DNA from 4 places in the Dehalobacterium formicoaceticum genome. Region 2 is predicted to be linked to each of the others. Evidence: riboswitches for the same ligand, from Rfam matches in the RefSeq annotation. Region 2 holds a riboswitch; each other region holds the start of a gene.
The links. Region 2 has a riboswitch for cobalamin ahead of CEQ75_RS18070 (adenosylcobinamide amidohydrolase). Riboswitches for the same ligand answer to the same signal wherever they lie in the genome.
Positions count from the first base shown of each region.

Region 1 (4,216 bases), 810 kb from region 2:
AAATCATCAACACCGTCAGGAAAAGGAGGTTGTTGTCAATATCAAAAATGCATCTTACCGGTATCCAAACAATTACACAGGCTGTGAGGATGTCAATTTAAAGATTTATCAGGGGGATTTTTTAGCGGTGATCGGTTTAAACGGTTCCGGAAAATCAACATTAGCAAAAATGATCGTTGGTTTATTACTGCCCACTAAAGGTACCATTGATGTTTTTCATGAATCCTTAATCAAGGAAAATCTAAATAAGATCCGTTCCCGGATCGGATTTTTATTTCAAAACCCTGACTATCAGATTTTTGCCAGTTCCTTGCGGGAAGAGGTTGGGTTTTCCTTGAAACTGAGGGGCGAAAAAAAGGAGGTGATGGACAGAAAAATTGATGAGAGTCTAGAATTCGTGGGTCTTTTAAAATATAAGGATTTGCATCCTCAACGTTTAAGCCGCGGTCAGCGTCAGCTCTTAGCCTTGGCATCTGTTCTGGTCAGCGATCCGGAACTGATTATCGCTGATGAACCGACCTCGGGTCTTGACGAAAATCAAGGATATATGATTATGGATAAACTAGCTGATTTATCGAGGCTGGGAAAGACAGTCCTGCTCATTACCCATGATTTGACCATGGCCCAAAACTACTCCAACCGCATCGTGGCCATGTATAACCATCGGCTTCAACTGGATATCTCAACGAGTAAACTGAAGGAACATCTTAAACCTTTAATCGACATTGATTTGGATTTTGGAAATATTATTTCATTTAACAACCGGGACGAAGAGCGAGGAGGTTAAAAAATGGAGATATCGTCTGTTGCTTATGAATCAATGGAAAAAACGAAACAAAAACTGAACGATAAATTGGATCCCCGCACAAAGTTAGCCTGGTACGGGCTGATGATTCTTTTCGCTTTAATCTGTGAAACACCCTTTCAACTTATCGTTGTTTTATGTGTGGGCATGACTGTTTCCTTGATCTTAAAGGGTTCATTGAAACAATATCGGGTGATGATTGCAATCATGTTGCTTTTAGGACTGCAGATGCTGATTCTTCAGCTGCTATTCTGCCGGGAAGGTATGCTCCTTTATCAATGGGGTATGATTAAGATCTACAGTGAAGCCATCCCCCTCACAGTTCTTGGTATGTTGAGAACAACTGTAATTGTTTTTGCCAGCATGCAGTTTTTAACTTCTGCTTCACCGACGGAATTCACCTTGATGCTGATGAAGTTTAAAGTCCCTTATCGGTTTGCCATGCTGGTGGGACTGGGTGTTCGTTTCTTACCTTTGATGAAGGCTGAATATCTGTCGATTATTGAAAGCCAGAGTATCAGAGGTCTAAAAATGGAAAAGGTCTGGGACAAAATCAAGGCAATAATTCCCACATTTCTGCCTTTTTTATACCGAGCGGTGAGGCGTTCCACAGAAATCGCCCTGGCCATGGACTTACGGGGTTACGGACAGAGTAAAACCCGTACATTTGCCTCAAATATTGAGATAAAAACATATGACCGGGTTTTAATCAGCGGCATATTTTTAATCATGATCCTTAGTTCTTTATACAAAATGGCACCATTTGCAAGCTAAAATACATCTATGCAGGGAGAGGATCACATGAAAGAAAGTTTATTTAGAACAGACACCAAAGCTTTAGTGGGCAGTGTCATTGTAGGAATTGTATTTTTAATCATGATGCAAGTGACAGGGCGTATCGACGGTATTTTAGATCCTACTTTATTACTGTTTAATGGAACATGTTGGTCATTTTTTACCGGTCTCATTGTTTTAATGTACAAACAACCTGCCGGGATTATTGCCGGATTATTAGAAGCAATCATCGCCATGGCTACTGCCTACTCACCCTTGGCATTTTTCTTCCTGTTTGCCAATACCATTGGATCCATTATGTATTCATTGGTTGCCAGGGAGTTATCAATGGAGAAATTAAGCCATCATTATTTGGCAATGATCGCCTGTAATGTAACCGGTAACTTTTGTGTCATGCTGGGTTTGATTTTCGTTGTTAATTTAGACTGGAAGGTAGCCTTAGTTTCTTCCTCTATTACCACTTTGGTGGCGACCATTGTGGCAGGATTTCTTACTAAACGCGTTTATGGTGCTTTACAAAAATCGTCTTTGCTCTAAGGGTTTATAAATAAAAATAATATAAGCTATTTTCAGGTGCCCAGAAGGGAGAATAGGGAACCGGGTGCAAGTCCCGGGCGGTCCCGCCACTGTAACCGGTAGTCCGGCTCATAACCACCGTTTGTTGCCTAAAAGGTAAAGCAGGCGGGAAGGGAGCTGTGGATGGTAATCCGGAAGCCAGGAGACCTGCCTGAAAGATGTGCTCTTCGTCTTAAAAGAGATGGAGCGTGGGAATGATGGAAAATTCACACCGATCAGGTTGTGGATTTTTTCTTTTTAACCTGACTGAAAAGATACGACAAGATCTGATTTCGAAGGGAGGGAAGAGCAAGTCCGGGTAATTTAATTAAAGAGATTAGTTCTAAATAAATGAACTGACTAAGGTAGAGGAGGATAAAAATGACTTTATTAACAAGTGCTTTGAATGGAACAATTACTTCGGAAATGGAGCAGGTAGCAGTCCGGGAAGGGGTGACTCCGGAATTTATCAGGCAGGGAATGGCAGAAGGCAATATCGTGATTCCCTCTAATATCAACCGTAAAAATATCACTCCTTTAGGCATCGGCAAAGGCCTTCGGACGAAAGTGAGTGCCAGTATCGGCCTCCACGGAAAGGACACTTCTCACAGCAAGGAAAAAGAGAAAATCGAAACTGCTTTAAAAGCCGGAACAGATGCCATTATGGATTTAAGTGCCGGTGGTGATATGGATGGTATGAGAAAAGAAACACTTTCCTCAGCTTCTGTGCCGGTGGGGACACTCCCCATTTATCAGGCCATGGTTGAGGCGAGCCAAAAGTACGGTTCCTCGGTGAAAATGGATGTTGAGGAAATGTTTGAGGTGATTGAACGACATGCCGCGGATGGCGTTGATTTCTTAGCGATGCATTGCGGGACCACCATGGATATTGTGGAACGGGCAAAAAGTGAGGGACGGGTAGATCCCCTGGTAAGTTATGGAGGCTCCCACCTTATCGGCTGGATGATCGCTAACCAACGGGAAAACCCTTTATATGAGCAATATGATCGGGTGCTGGAAATTGCAAAAAAATATGATGTCACCCTTAGCTTGGCGGATGGGATGCGGCCTGGATGTTTGGCAGATTCCCTGGATGGCGCTCAGGTTCAGGAACTGGTAGTTCTGGGGGAATTAGTGCGCCGCGCCCGCGCGGCAGGGGTGCAAATTATGATCAAAGGACCGGGACATATGCCCTTAGATCATGTCAAAGCAACAGTTACCTTACAGAAAAGCCTGTGTAAAGGCGCTCCTTATTTTGTTTTTGGACCGCTGCTTACGGATATCGGAGTGGGCTATGATCACATAAACGCTGCCATCGGGGGGGCGATCAGTACTTGGGCCGGCGCAGAATTTCTCTGCTATGTCACACCGGCGGAGCATATTGGGTTACCTGACGCACAACAGGTTCATGAAGGTGTGATTGCCGCCCGTATTGCTGCCCATGCCGGGGATTTGGCAAAAGGAAGAAAAGAGGACTATCAATGGGATTTGGACATGTCCATGGCGCGGAAAAGTTTAGACTGGAAGAAGCAATTGGAATTATCAATTGATCCTGTAAGAGCTGCGGAAATCAGAAAAACCCGGAATAGCGGCGAATCCACAGGATGTGCCATGTGCGGCAAATATTGCGCCATGGAAATTATCGCTAAGTATTTGAAGATAGAAAAACATAGCTGTTAAAAAAGAAGGGGTGGATAAAATGACTCAGGTTTTAAAAGCACGTGCCGGAATTATTACCGAGGAAATGGAAAAAGTAGCTCTTGATGAGGGAGTAACCCCAGAATTTGTAAGGCAGGGAGTTGCCGGGGGAACAATTGTTATTCCTAAGAATAAAAAACGGAAAGAATTTAAAGTATGCGGCATTGGTGAGGGCATGAGCATTAAGGTCAATGCTTTAATCGGTACATCCAGCGACTGTGATGACATGGAGCTGGAAGCGAAAAAACTGGCTGCGGCAGAAGAAGCAGGATGTAACAGTTTTATGGATTTAAGTACAGGAAGCGATATTGACGGGATGCGGCATCAGACCCTTTCTTTAGCCCATGTTGCCGTGGGCTGCAC
Region 1 is NZ_CP022121.1:777,235-781,450, forward strand. It holds gene CEQ75_RS03870 (ABC transporter ATP-binding protein) at 1-787, shown strand, start outside; gene CEQ75_RS03875 (energy-coupling factor transporter transmembrane component T family protein) at 791-1,579, shown strand; gene CEQ75_RS03880 (hypothetical protein) at 1,607-2,137, shown strand; cobalamin riboswitch at 2,155-2,345, shown strand; gene thiC (phosphomethylpyrimidine synthase ThiC) at 2,537-3,835, shown strand; gene bzaB (B12 lower ligand biosynthesis ThiC-like protein BzaB) at 3,855-4,216, shown strand, end outside.
Region 1: it holds a riboswitch for cobalamin, as region 2 does, so the genes downstream of both, thiC (phosphomethylpyrimidine synthase ThiC) here and CEQ75_RS18070 (adenosylcobinamide amidohydrolase) in region 2, are expected to answer to the same signal.

Region 2 (4,216 bases):
AAAAGCTGGCTATCAGGATCCTGAAAAACAATCCCTACATTTTTGCGCAGTTCTTTCAAACTTTTGGAGTTATAATTAACTGAAGCCCCTTTATAAATGATCTTTCCTTTTTCCGGCCGATGCACGCCATTAAAATGTAAAAAGAGGGTAGATTTCCCGGCACCGTTATTCCCCACTACTCCAAACTTTTTCCCTTTCTCAAATTTCAAGGATAGATTTTTCAAGGTAACCGTGCCATCCATATAAGAAAAATTCAGGTTTTCTGCCTCTAAAATATATTCAGACATTATTGACCTCCTAAATGAAAGCTAAAATAATCAGTCCAAGGTCTATCAGACTAAAAACAGCAATATTCGCCAGAGAAAAGTGATATTTGGGGTTAATCACCTTAAGTTCGCTTTCATAACCTCTGGATAATAAACAATCATATAAAGCTTTTGTTTTAAAAAATACTTTCTGGCACAGATTTCCAAAAAGGATGCCAAAAGAGTAGATCGACCGCTTAAAATTGCAATATCCCCAGCGGGAAGACTGGGCAGTGTAAATATTAAAGGCCGTTTCCACAAAAACAAAAATAAAGCGGTACATCAACATCATCAATTCCGCAAATATCGCGGGCACCTTCATTTTTTGCAGCAGATAAATCAACTCAATCATCGGTATGGTTAAGGCAATAAAATACAGGCAAGTCACCGCGCTCAGCGCCCGCATCATAATGGAAAAGGATTGAGCCAGACTGGTTTCCGTGACACCCAGATAAAAGCGTCCCAGTTTTAGACTGGCCAACATTCCGGCAGGATCATCAACAATGAGCACACCAATGGTCACTACGCCAATCAGCAAAAAACTCAATGGTACGAGCATCAGTTTGGCAACTACCCTCCAGGGAACACGGGCTTTAAAAACCAAAAGACCCAACATAATACCGATAATAAGCAAATGAATCAGCGGTTTATGAGCCGTGAAACAAATAACCAGAGTAGCCATGGCAAAAGCAAACTTCTCCCCAGGATGAATCCCACGCATTTTATTGGTATAAACAAATTGGTCCACATAAAACATGATTAACCCTCACTTATCTGCAAATGAAAAATCCCTCAGCCTCCAGCCAAGGGAATCCATAATGATCCTTATATAATAGTCTTCCCAGTTTCCTCTGGCGAAAACTTTTATTTAAGGCAGGTCTTCTGGCTCTCGTGTCATCCTCCTCCCGCACCTTCCCACCCTGAACCTACCAGGCAGTGGCATTACGGGGATTCGTCTTCGATTACAGCGGCGGATCCGCACCGGAATATACACCGGTTTCCCTATTCTCCTTAACGGCACCTAAAATACAATATTCATTTAAATGTATTTTACATCAGTAATCTCCAAAATACAACTACTTAATCAAATGATCTTTAATTCCTTTCACACACTTACACAAAGAAACCTGTACATATCTCCCTGTCTACAATATAAAGACCTAAAACCAATATTAATAATTAAAAACTCCTTCCGAAATACAGAAGGAGTTCGTGATTTCGGTAATTTCCCGAAGACAGATCTTCTACCCAAGATAAGTGAGTTTTTTTAACCATGAATCTCCTTATATCGGAAATACCGATGGATGGCTTCTGTCACTGATTTCCTTACAGTACGTCCGATCATACCACCTACTACAGTTGCCGTACCGGCATAGGGGAGGCTTTCCCCTTTCCCGGTCGCGGCAATGACTACCGCATCGGTAGATGTACCGGAAGCGGGTTCACCGGTAAATATATCCTTAATTTTCAGATCTTGCAGAGCCATGGTTTTAGCTTCTGTGGCCGTGATCACAGCATTGACCATGCCTCCCTCGGTCAAATTGCCATCCACAAGCAGAATGATGTTGATAGTACCCATACCCTGAAAATCCATGGGTGGAGGGGTGCCTCCCGCTGCCATGGCATTACTGGTTCCTGCAGTGACAATGGCAGTAACTGATATATCCTGATTACCTTCAGACTCCACCGCTGCATCTTTCACATGGGCAGCCGTCATCATGCCCACACATTGATCCGGTGATATTTCAATTTCTTTAATCCCCTTGGCAAGATCCTCCATAGGGTCATCCCCGGAATAACCGGATATGACCTGTTGGTTTACGACAAAATTGGGCGTATTGAATCCTCCGCCTAAGACGGAAGAATTTAATGTGATCAGTTTTTTTTCTGAACAAAGCACTAATATATTATTTTTTTCATATAACCTGATCCCCGGTACTTGAATTTCATATTCAAACATTTTACCTCTGCACCTGCCTCAAACCTACTGAAATCCCCTCTCAAACCTGGATTTTTTTAATATGCTTTTATATTATGTCATCGCTCCTTAAGATCTAAAAAAATTTTTCAGCCCGGCCCAGATTACAAGCCGGGCAAAAAATTAAGGAGTTGTTATGGCTAAAATAATAAAACCTCATCTTCTTAAGAAAATGAGGTTATAAACAATGCATACTGCGCACCCCTTTTTCCGCGAAAGGAAATTACACCTTTCGAACTAGGCAGGTTTCCTGACTCACATATCATCATTTTGCTTTCCTATCATGAAAATCCTTAATGGATTTCAAAGCAAAACTCCTCGTTTACAGTGGCGCGACCGTCCAGGATTTTAACCTGGTTCCCTATTACCCCTTGATGATTCTTATTCAAGGGCACCTAATTCCAAGTACTATTCATTTGTTTGTAACATTCTAACACCTAACCTTAAAGAAAGCAAGAAATATTTCACAATATTATTCACAATCTTTTGGGCTGATCTTAACCACACTTACTATATCCGCAAGATCGGCAGAGGACGCAGCCTCCTTCATGTTCCAGATCACCTCCGCATTCCGGGCAGGTAATATCTTTCTTCTTTTCTTGTTGCTTATAAAGATTCTCAACTTCATTGGCCATATCATTCAAGTCATGACCATTGCTTTCCATCACAGCAACGTCCAAAACCTTTTCTAAAGAACGGGCGATGGCATCGGGACAAGACAAAACTCGGATATTTGTCCCTTTGGATTTACGGCTTAGGGTCGATGGGCAGCGGATTCCTTTCATTTGCTCAATCACAGCATCGGGGCTGATTCCCGATCTTAAAGCCAGTGACACCAGACGACTGGTGGCTTCCGTCTGGGAAGGGCATCCTCCCCCTTTGCCCAAATTGGTAAATACTTCACAAATTCCATTGGTGTCATAGTTCACCGTGATATATAAATTCCCACAACCGGCAATTGCCTTTTCCGTGATTCCCTGGGTGATTTCCGGACGAGGCCGAGGAGCAATCTTGCCATCACCCGAGGTACTGGACACATTTATCTGATCCGGATCGGTCACTTCACCTACATTAAGTACCTGACCCTCCCGCGACCCATCCCGGTACACAGTCAGTCCTTTACACCCCAATTCATAAGCCAGGAAATATGCTTCTTCAATTTCTTTTACATGAGCATTTCGGGGAAAATTAATGGTTTTACTTACGGCATTATCCGTATACTTTTGGAATGCGGCTTGCAAGCGGACATGCCAATAAGGAGAAATATCCTGAGTTGTCACAAAAATACGTTTCACCTCATCAGGAATACCTTTAATCATGCTCACAGAACCAAGTTTTTTGACCTTTTCCATTAATTCAGGTGTATAAAAGCCTTTTTCCAAGGCAAGGCGCTTAAATACAGGATGAACCTCCATCAGTTTGTCTTCATCCATGCAGACCTTGGTGTAGGCCACAGCAAAAAGAGGCTCAATCCCGCTGCTGCATCCGGCAATCATACTGATGGTGCCGGTGGGGGCAATGGTGGTGGTGGTGGCATTTCTCAGGGGCATGTTTTCTTTTTCCCAGCGGCTTCCATGATACTGTGGAAAAGTACCTCGATCTTGCGCCAAATTCATGGAAGCCTTCTTAGCCTCACTATTGATAAATTTCATGATCTGTTCCGCCACAGTGACAGCTTCTTCCGAATCATAAGAAATTCCCAATAAAGTTAAAAGATCGGCAAAACCCATCACCCCCAGACCGATTTTCCGGGTTTCTTTGGATCGGGCCCCGATTTCCGGTAAAGGATAGGTGTTGGCATCAATGACGTTATCCAAAAAATGAACGGCCAGATGAACCGTTTCCTTCAGCTTTTCGTAGTCAATGCCCCGACCATCATCTTTTCCCATCCGGGCCAGGTTAATAGAACCCAGGTTACAGGACTCATTTGGCA
Region 2 is NZ_CP022121.1:3,732,513-3,736,728, forward strand. It holds gene CEQ75_RS18060 (energy-coupling factor ABC transporter ATP-binding protein) at 1-287, opposite strand, end outside; gene cbiQ (cobalt ECF transporter T component CbiQ) at 298-1,062, opposite strand; cobalamin riboswitch at 1,161-1,345, opposite strand; gene CEQ75_RS18070 (adenosylcobinamide amidohydrolase) at 1,573-2,265, opposite strand; cobalamin riboswitch at 2,507-2,697, opposite strand; gene CEQ75_RS18075 (vitamin B12-dependent ribonucleotide reductase) at 2,781-4,216, opposite strand, start outside.

Region 3 (4,216 bases), 120 kb from region 2:
ACTTTGCTCACTTCTCCGCCCATCATGCTGCGGATGATCTGTCCAATGCGCACAGAGGCAGCTGTATGGGAGCTAGAAGGCCCTATCATGATCGGCCCAATGACATCATTAAAAATACTTGCCGGCTGATGCATTTTCATTGACCTCCTTTATTAAATAATCCAAATCGTGAGAGTACTATAGATTAATCTTTTGTCCTATCCCTTTTGTCAAAGCCTTTTTGTAAATGAGGTCGGCTGTCGTGAGATCAAACAATCCCATACCTACCGATTTAAAATATCTGGTTTTCCCCAGCTGAATAGTTTCCCCGGCCGACTTTTTTGCCAGATAATCTCCCATGTATTTCACCCGATCCATGGTCAGAATGCCGTCCGCCAGCGGTTGACTCAGATCACCGCTCTCCTCGCAGGCATAAGGAAGTTCTGTATAGACCTGATCCACCACTTGCCAGATGGCATCTGGTAATTCCCGCATATTAGGCTTCCAGGAACCAACAGCGATGAAGCACTTTCCTTCCAAAAGCTCCGGCCGATTGGGCAGCACCGGTTCAGTCGCCGGACTCGTGGTGATAACAATTTGACTTTTGTTTAATAATTCTACAGTATCATTACAAATGGTGATTTCCGGATTTTTTGGGGCCAGTGCTTGGTTAAGCCTTTTGATATAATCCGCAAGATCCTTATTAAAAGCATCAAATAAGTAGATATGTTTAATTGGTCTTAGGTCGCAGGCATAAAGAATCTGATGGAATCCCTGGACTCCGCAGCCGACAACACCTACCCTCTCGCTGTCAGGATAAGCAAAATGCCGCATGCCTACCCCGCCAACAGCCCCGGTACGTAAGGCAGTTAATGTCTGGGCATCAAGGATCGCCAAAGGATGCCCGGTTTCATAATCATTTAACATCATCAATCCGTATATGAGGGGTAATTTTTTTTCTTGATTCTCAGGAAATAGTGAAAGAATTTTAGTGCCAATCATATCTTTGGTAAAACAAGGCATATAAAGCATATTCTTGTTTTTGTGTTCCACATTAATACGCTCCGGCATATAAAACTCACCGCTTCTGAAAGTATCAAAGGCTTCTTCAATGGTATCCATCATTTCTTTAAGAGTTACTGCCGACTTAATTTCTTTTTCATTTAAAAATATCATTATTTATTGCTCCTCATTAACAAATATTCCTAAGGATTGTGCTAATAATAGAATTTTCATTTTGCGCTATAATAATATGCAACTTCATGTTAATAGTCAACAGATAATTAGCGCTTGATAATAATCAACCTTTGGTATTCTTTACTATTGACTTTATCCTGGGGGCATAATATAATTACGCCCATAATACAAACCGCTTTCTTATTTAATTTACATAAGAAAAACCTATATAACATTGTAACAAGGTGCCCCAACTGGGGATAATAGGGAATCCGGATCATTCCACAGAATTTTTGGTAATGAAGAACGGAGCGGACCCACCACTGTAATTGGTGAGCTTGAAGATGAACCACTGGTTTCGAACTGGGAAGGTTCTTTTCGATGAATGCGATGACCCATGAGCCAGGAGACCTGCCTTATTAACATTAAGTATGAGGATGAAGGTAAAGTCCTACGACAATTTTTAATTGTCGTAGGACTTTTTTTATTCTATTCCAAAGGAGGTGAGCTCATGTTTGGTTCAAGTGCAGGGACGTTTTTAACCGCCGTGATTCTATGTCTCCTGGTGGCGTCTATTGGGATTTCCCTGTTTTGCAAAGATTTATTTAAATTATAAAAAATTTCATGAAACATGAAGAGAAGGGTGATTTTTATGAGCTTGGAAATGATCATCGGTACAATTCTTTTCTTTGCCAGTATTATCGTGGTAACTTTTCTGGCAAAAAAACATACCGGCAATCTGAAAAATTATTTAATTGGTAACAGCAACGTAGGCGGTGCGGTTTCAGCTTTTACCTGGACTGCTTCTGCTGCCAGTGCGGGACTCTTTTTAGGTGCAGCCGGTTTGGCCTATCAATATGGATGGGCGGGGTTAATGTATTTGATCGGTGTATTTGGCAGCATGTTTATCAGCTGGGTTTTTGTCATTCCCAAACTAAGACGGGTAGCTGTCAGCCGTTCGATCTTAACAACGCCGGACTACTTAGTTATGCGTTACGGTGAAAAAAGAATAAAAATAATCTCCGCTTTTTGGACCTTGGTTTTTATTGTTCCCATGATTATTGTGCAATTCGTGGGCGCCGGCTATTTAATCGAATCCACACTGGGCTTGAACTATTTTTGGGGTATGATTATTATCGGTTTGACAGTAGCCATCTCCACACAACTAAGCGGTTATATGGGAGTTGCTTGGTTGGATACCCTGCAAGGATCTATTATGACCATAGGAACCATTGTCATGGTTTATCTTTCTCTGCAAATGATGGGGGGATTTACTAATTTAAACCTTAAGCTTGCCGCCATTGATCCGAGTCTGGTTCAGTTTACCGGTAACATGCCCCTTTCTTTGCAAATCGGACTGATTGTTTCTTACCTGGTGGCCTTTTGGGGACAACCCCATCTTACTGCCCGGGTATGGGGCTTAAAAGATAGCAATGCACTGCGTTCGGCTTTGCCTATTTCCATGATTCTTGGTGTGATCTGGTCCTTCGGCGCCGGATTGGTGGGCTTATCTGCCCGGGTGCTGCACCCCGGTCTTGCATCGCCTGATATGGCTATGCCCAGCGTAATCAACGGCTTGCCGGTATTCTATACCGCTCTGTTGTTTTTTACCCTTATTGCCGCCATGATGACCACAGCAAATTCCTTGCTTTTAACAGCTGCCGGTTCGGTAAGCAATGATATTCTGCCTTTATTTATTAAAGATCAAGACGATCCCCGGGTACTTTATGGGGCAAAACTGATGGTTCTGGTGATCGGTGTGCTTTCCTTCGTTTTGGCTCTTAAGCCACCGGACCTAATTCTAAAAATCAACGCTTTTGCCTTCGGCGGATATGCCCTTATTTTCGGCATCCCTTTATTTCTAGGCGTGATGTGGAAAAAGGCCAATCTATCCGGTGCCATGATCGCTTTGACAGCAAGTCCTATCATCTATATTGCTTGGAAAATGTTTTTATCCCGGCCGACGGGGATTCATGAAATGATCGCTGCCCTGGCGATAACGATTGTTTTGATTCTTTTGGCCACCTTATTTGGTAAAAAACCTACAGAGCAAATGCTGGAGATTTATTCACTGGGGCAAATACCCAAAAATGATCAGGAGGGTCATCAATGAAAAAGCAAATAAATGTCCTGCACTATTTGAATCAATTTTATGGAGGGATTGGGGGTGAAGAAAAAGGCGATGCCCCTCTGGAGTTCCGTGCAGGGGCCATCGGCATCGGCGAGGATCTTGCCCGGTTGCTGGGGCCGGATTTTGTTATGAGCAGCACAGCTATTTGCGGTGATAACTATTTTCAGGAAAATCAGGAAGAGGTTCTGGGGGAGTTAAGAGAGAAGCTGCAAAATTCCGATGTGGATTTAATTGTGGCCGGACCGGCCTTTGGCGCAGGCCGTTATGGCATCGCCTGCGGTGCTGTTTGTGATCATCTTACCAACTCTTTGGATATTTTTGCCTTGATGGGGATTTCCCCGGACAACCCTGGAGTGGAGATGTATCGGCAAAATGAACGCATCTATATGCTGCCCACAACGAAAACCATGCGGGGCATGAAGGATGCTCTCATCAAAATGGCTGCTTTTGCCCAAAGGATCAGTTCGGGGGAAGAAATAGGACCGGCCAAAAAAGAAGGCTATCTTCCCCGGGGCATCCGCAAGGTAATTTTTCGTGAGGAAACAGGGGCTAAAAGGGCTGTAGAAATGCTGGAAGCCAGACTTCAGGGCAGAACATATGAGAGTGAATTGGTTTTGCCTGTTTTTGAAAAAGTCACCCCTCCGGCACCAATTAGTGATATCTCAAAGGCAAAAATTGCTCTTGTAACAACGGCTGGTGTTGTTCCCAAAGGTAATCCGGATCAAATTAAAGCCTTAAATGCAGAAAACTGGGCCAAATATCCTCTGGATTTGCTCTTATCCCGGGACTACGAATGTATTCATGGAGGAATTAACCCCGACTATATTAATGCCCGGGCAGAATTCGTTGTCCCTGTGCAAACAGCATACAAGCAGCAAGAGCAGGGACAAATCGGTGCCCTTTTTGATCAGTATTTTGTCACAGCCGGCT
Region 3 is NZ_CP022121.1:87,418-91,633, forward strand. It holds gene CEQ75_RS00385 (L-serine ammonia-lyase, iron-sulfur-dependent, subunit alpha) at 1-134, opposite strand, end outside; gene CEQ75_RS00390 (ornithine cyclodeaminase family protein) at 178-1,155, opposite strand; cobalamin riboswitch at 1,382-1,588, shown strand; gene CEQ75_RS00395 (sodium:solute symporter family transporter) at 1,808-3,268, shown strand; gene CEQ75_RS00400 (glycine/betaine/sarcosine/D-proline family reductase selenoprotein B) at 3,265-4,216, shown strand, end outside.
Region 3: it holds a riboswitch for cobalamin, as region 2 does, so the genes downstream of both, CEQ75_RS00395 (sodium:solute symporter family transporter) here and CEQ75_RS18070 (adenosylcobinamide amidohydrolase) in region 2, are expected to answer to the same signal.

Region 4 (4,216 bases), 1.5 Mb from region 2:
ATATAATCCCGGCCCTCATATGTTAACTCAACACCTCTGCTATTTCTTTTGAATAAAACAATACCCAGGCTTTGTTCCACTTCTTTAATAGCTGTTGATAAAGTGGATTGAGAAATAAAAAGGGATTTTGCAGCAGCAGAGATAGACTGATGCTTTGAAATTTCAATCATATATCTCATATTTTGTAACGATATCATCTAATTACTTCCTTTCAATATACTATTATACTATCAAATAAACTGATAGCTAGCAATTGAAATTCAAGAAGATTAACCGATTGTTTTAGTGAAACTTCTATGATCCCGTTTTCGACAGTTAGAAGAAAAAGAAAGCTGGGAACCCGCGTGTTTAGCAGGTTCCCAGCTAATTATTGAATTTGAAATGTTGTATGTAATTACTAGTTTAATAATTTTTTAATTTTCCCGTTTAATTCCTTTGGTCTATAATGAAGCCTATCCAGATTAAGTGATGTTAATTCCATTAATGTATCAAGGGCCTTGCTACCATGATAGAGTGCCATGTATTCAATATCGTGTACGTTGGTGACATTCATATTTTTAAGTGTAGTAATTAGGTTTTCTGGAGTTATATGAGTATGTTGTTCGTCCAATTTAGCCTCTAATAGGCGATATACCAATAGGGCTGTAAAACAGATCATGAAGTGGGCCTTGATACGATTAGGCAATCTGTGATTTATAGGCCTCCCGGTGAAATTGGTTTTCATAATTCTGAAACACTCTTCAATCTGATATCTTTTGTGTGATATTGCGAGAATATCTTGAGCACGATCTTCGAGATTAGTCGCCACTGCATAATAGCCATCGTATTTTTCTTCCTCAGCAATTTTCTCCTCGTCCAGGACATAATTAATAACTGCCTTTTCACCAGATTTTGTATGAGAGATTCTTTTCATGAATCTTTTTACATCATTCGGTCCCTTCTTAATTTCTTCAGGATCCTTTCTAGCTAATAGTTTTTTTGCCCGCTCTATCTGGCTTCTCCGTACTGATCTTTGATACTCCATCATTTTTCGTGAAAATCTTATGATTAAGCGTTGCCTTAAAAGTCCGGTCGATTTCCTAGACTTAACACTACCATTTTTTAATGTTATTTCTTCGCTTAAACCAATGTCAAGGGCTTTGTCAGCAAAAATTACTTTGTAAGCAAAATCGTTATACAAAGGTAAATTTTCTTTTGAGTACTGATCAAAGGTTGTCATTTTTTTGATTGTGACAGGGGAGTCGTTTGACAATAAATGATAGTCATAGTCATTAAAAACTGCCTCCTTAAGAGTATTGCTTAATTTTTTAATTGATTGAGTGACAATAAAAGCCCTGCCACCCATGCTATTAAATTTACGGATGCTATAAGAACCAAGTCCCGCATCGGCACAATAAATAAATTTGGCTCCATTCAGCATCTTTAAGACTTCTTTTTCCAGGGGGATGGCAGTAGTTTGTTCACTTGTGTTCCCGGGATGCAGGGACATGGTGATGGGAATACCTTGGCTATCCATGAAAAGCCCCATCTCCACAATCGGATTAGGGCGATGCTCCTTACTTATCCCGAATTTTCTTAAGCCACAAATAACTTCCCCTGTAACTTCATCAACAATATCCTCGTCAGGTTGTTCGCATTCACAATAGAAGTTTGTGCAATCATAGTAGATAATAGAAGAATCTCTTTTGACGACAGCATTACTGTTTTTATAAAGCCATGTTAAGTAAACGTCATAATGCTCCTCTAAAATATCCATAAACCGAAGAATATGCTGGTAATCAAATTCTGGCTGCTCATAATATGAATTCAAATCATTCCAGGTGGAAAGTTTAGAACCGGGTTTTAGTATTCTAGCGTACGTTAGGAAACGGAGGATTTTAAAACTATCATAGGTGTTCTTGCATTCTGAAATATTTTGCTTAAAAAAAGTTTTAAGATTAAGACCTTTCATAATATCTTGCAGAACAAAATAACCTATGTTCAAACAAGTGGATGCCGATGCCTCGTCTTGTGTATGCTTGACTTTCTCATTAAAATTAGCAGTTAGGTTAAATGTGACCCTGCCAACGCGGTATTCCTCGTTCATCTTTTTAATTTCTTCTCTTACGTAGGTTTCGGGGTCATCAGTTATTTTCAAGAGTTCGGAATGTTTTCCGAAATTCTTGATATTTTTGGTAGTAGTTTTTTTGCCGTTTCTTATTCCTTGCTGCGCATAATAAGTAGGATCTTTAAGCCGTTTATCATAGTATAGTTTCAAGACGCATCACCCATATATATTATACCGTATACATACACCACATACAACATTTATTTTAAAAAAATTGACAAAAAAATAAGCCTATTTAAAGGCTTTGAGGGATTTTGATAGGCCTGTAAGTGTCGAAGACCCGTCAAATAAACTAATAGCTAGCAATTGAAATTCAAGAAGATTAACCGATTGTTTTAATGAAACTTCTATGATATACTGGCATCAATTGAATAATTCGAAATGTTGCAAGGAAATCGGTTAAAATCCGATGCGGTAACGCCACTGTAAGAGTGAGCCTCTATAAGATGTTTCAACACTGGAAAGAATCTTTCTGGGAAGTTGTTATAGATGGCAATGAACTTGAGCCAGGATACTACTACATTTCGTTATTACCGAACTTAACGGATTATTAGGTGAGGTCTTTATTTTTTTATAAACTCTTCTGTTAATTGTTCAGGAGAGTTTTTTTGATTTGATGGCTATCATGAAAGGGATGATGAATTGAAGAGACCGATTAAAATTGCTTTTTATGGAAAAGGAGGAATAGGAAAATCCACAATTGCAAGCAATATAGCAGCTGCAATGGGTTCACTTGGATTAAAGGTTTTATTTATTGGCTGTGATCCTAAAAGTGATTCTGTTAAAAATATTGTTGGAGGAAAAATCAAGTCGATGCTTCATTTGATCTTGGAAAAGGGAGATTTCTTAGCTGAGGAGGATTTTTTGGAAAAAGGTTTTTTAAATATATCTTGTATTGAAACAGGCGGCCCTTCTCCTGGGGTTGGCTGTGCCGGCCGGGGGATCATAACCGTGATGGAAGAACTGGAGAAACATAATATCTTTGATAAAGATTGGGATGTGATTATTTATGATGTTTTAGGCGATGTGGTCTGTGGGGGATTTGCAGTACCCATGCGAGAAGGATATGTAGATCGTGTCTTGCTGGTATCTTCCAGTGAATATATGTCCATCTACGCGGCAAACAATATTTTAAAAAGTATTGAGGTGTTTTCTGATCAAAAGGAACCCTTCTTAGGTGGAATCATCCATAATCAGCGAAATGATAACGCTATGGGGGGATTGGTTAGGGATTTTTCAGAAAAAGTGAAAGTACCCATTATCTCAGAAATTCCTTTTGCTAAGGAGATTATATTTAGTGAATTGGATTATAAAACAGTTATTGAAAAATATCCGGATTCAGCTATAGCAAGCAGATTTATCGAAACATCGAAAACTATTATGGCAGGGATTACAGGGGTAATCCCCAAACCACTGGAAGAGGGGGAGTTGGAACAATTATCCAAAGAATATCTTTCGTTGATTGTAGATGAGGGGCAGCTATGTTAGAAAAAACCTTAGTTCAGAAGGATAGTTTTAATGAACTGATTGAATTAGCATTGAGTAAGAAAGGTATCTATGTGTTGTCCATCGGTCCTCCCGGTTGTTTAAGGGTTCTCTTTTTTAGAGCAATGAGAGCTGAACTATTAGAGCAGTATTTTTCATTTGCAATAAAACCCATCGATGTAATATCAGCTTCCTATGAAGATCGGCTTATTGAGCATATTTCCAAGATGATATCCGAAAAGAGGGAGATGCGAGGTCTGATTCTCTACCTGTCTTGCTCTGAAATACTGACGGGAATGAAGTTTGAAAAAACCCAAAGAACGCTATGGGAGAAATATAATATGCCGGTATATGTTTTTAAGAGAGGACCTTTTGCAAAAAGAACAGGAGCGCCTAGGGAGAAAATGAAGGAGTTGATTTCTAAAATCAATGAATATCTATGATCGATACTTACCGCAACTTGTGAGTGATTATTCCGGCTTACATTCATTGTTATACCATCTGCCAACTTCGATAATCTTATTGTCTCCCAGTGGATGCAATCAGCCAATCAGAGAAGTGGATGAATATCGAGACTTTTCCAACACCAATCAATATACGACAAAACTTGACGACGCCCAAGTC
Region 4 is NZ_CP022121.1:2,186,769-2,190,984, forward strand. It holds gene CEQ75_RS10595 (LysR family transcriptional regulator) at 1-197, opposite strand, end outside; gene CEQ75_RS10600 (IS1634 family transposase) at 398-2,257, opposite strand; cobalamin riboswitch at 2,472-2,646, shown strand; gene CEQ75_RS10605 (nucleotide-binding protein) at 2,750-3,595, shown strand; gene CEQ75_RS10610 (hypothetical protein) at 3,589-4,035, shown strand; gene CEQ75_RS10615 (nitrogenase component 1) at 4,022-4,216, shown strand, end outside.
Region 4: it holds a riboswitch for cobalamin, as region 2 does, so the genes downstream of both, CEQ75_RS10605 (nucleotide-binding protein) here and CEQ75_RS18070 (adenosylcobinamide amidohydrolase) in region 2, are expected to answer to the same signal.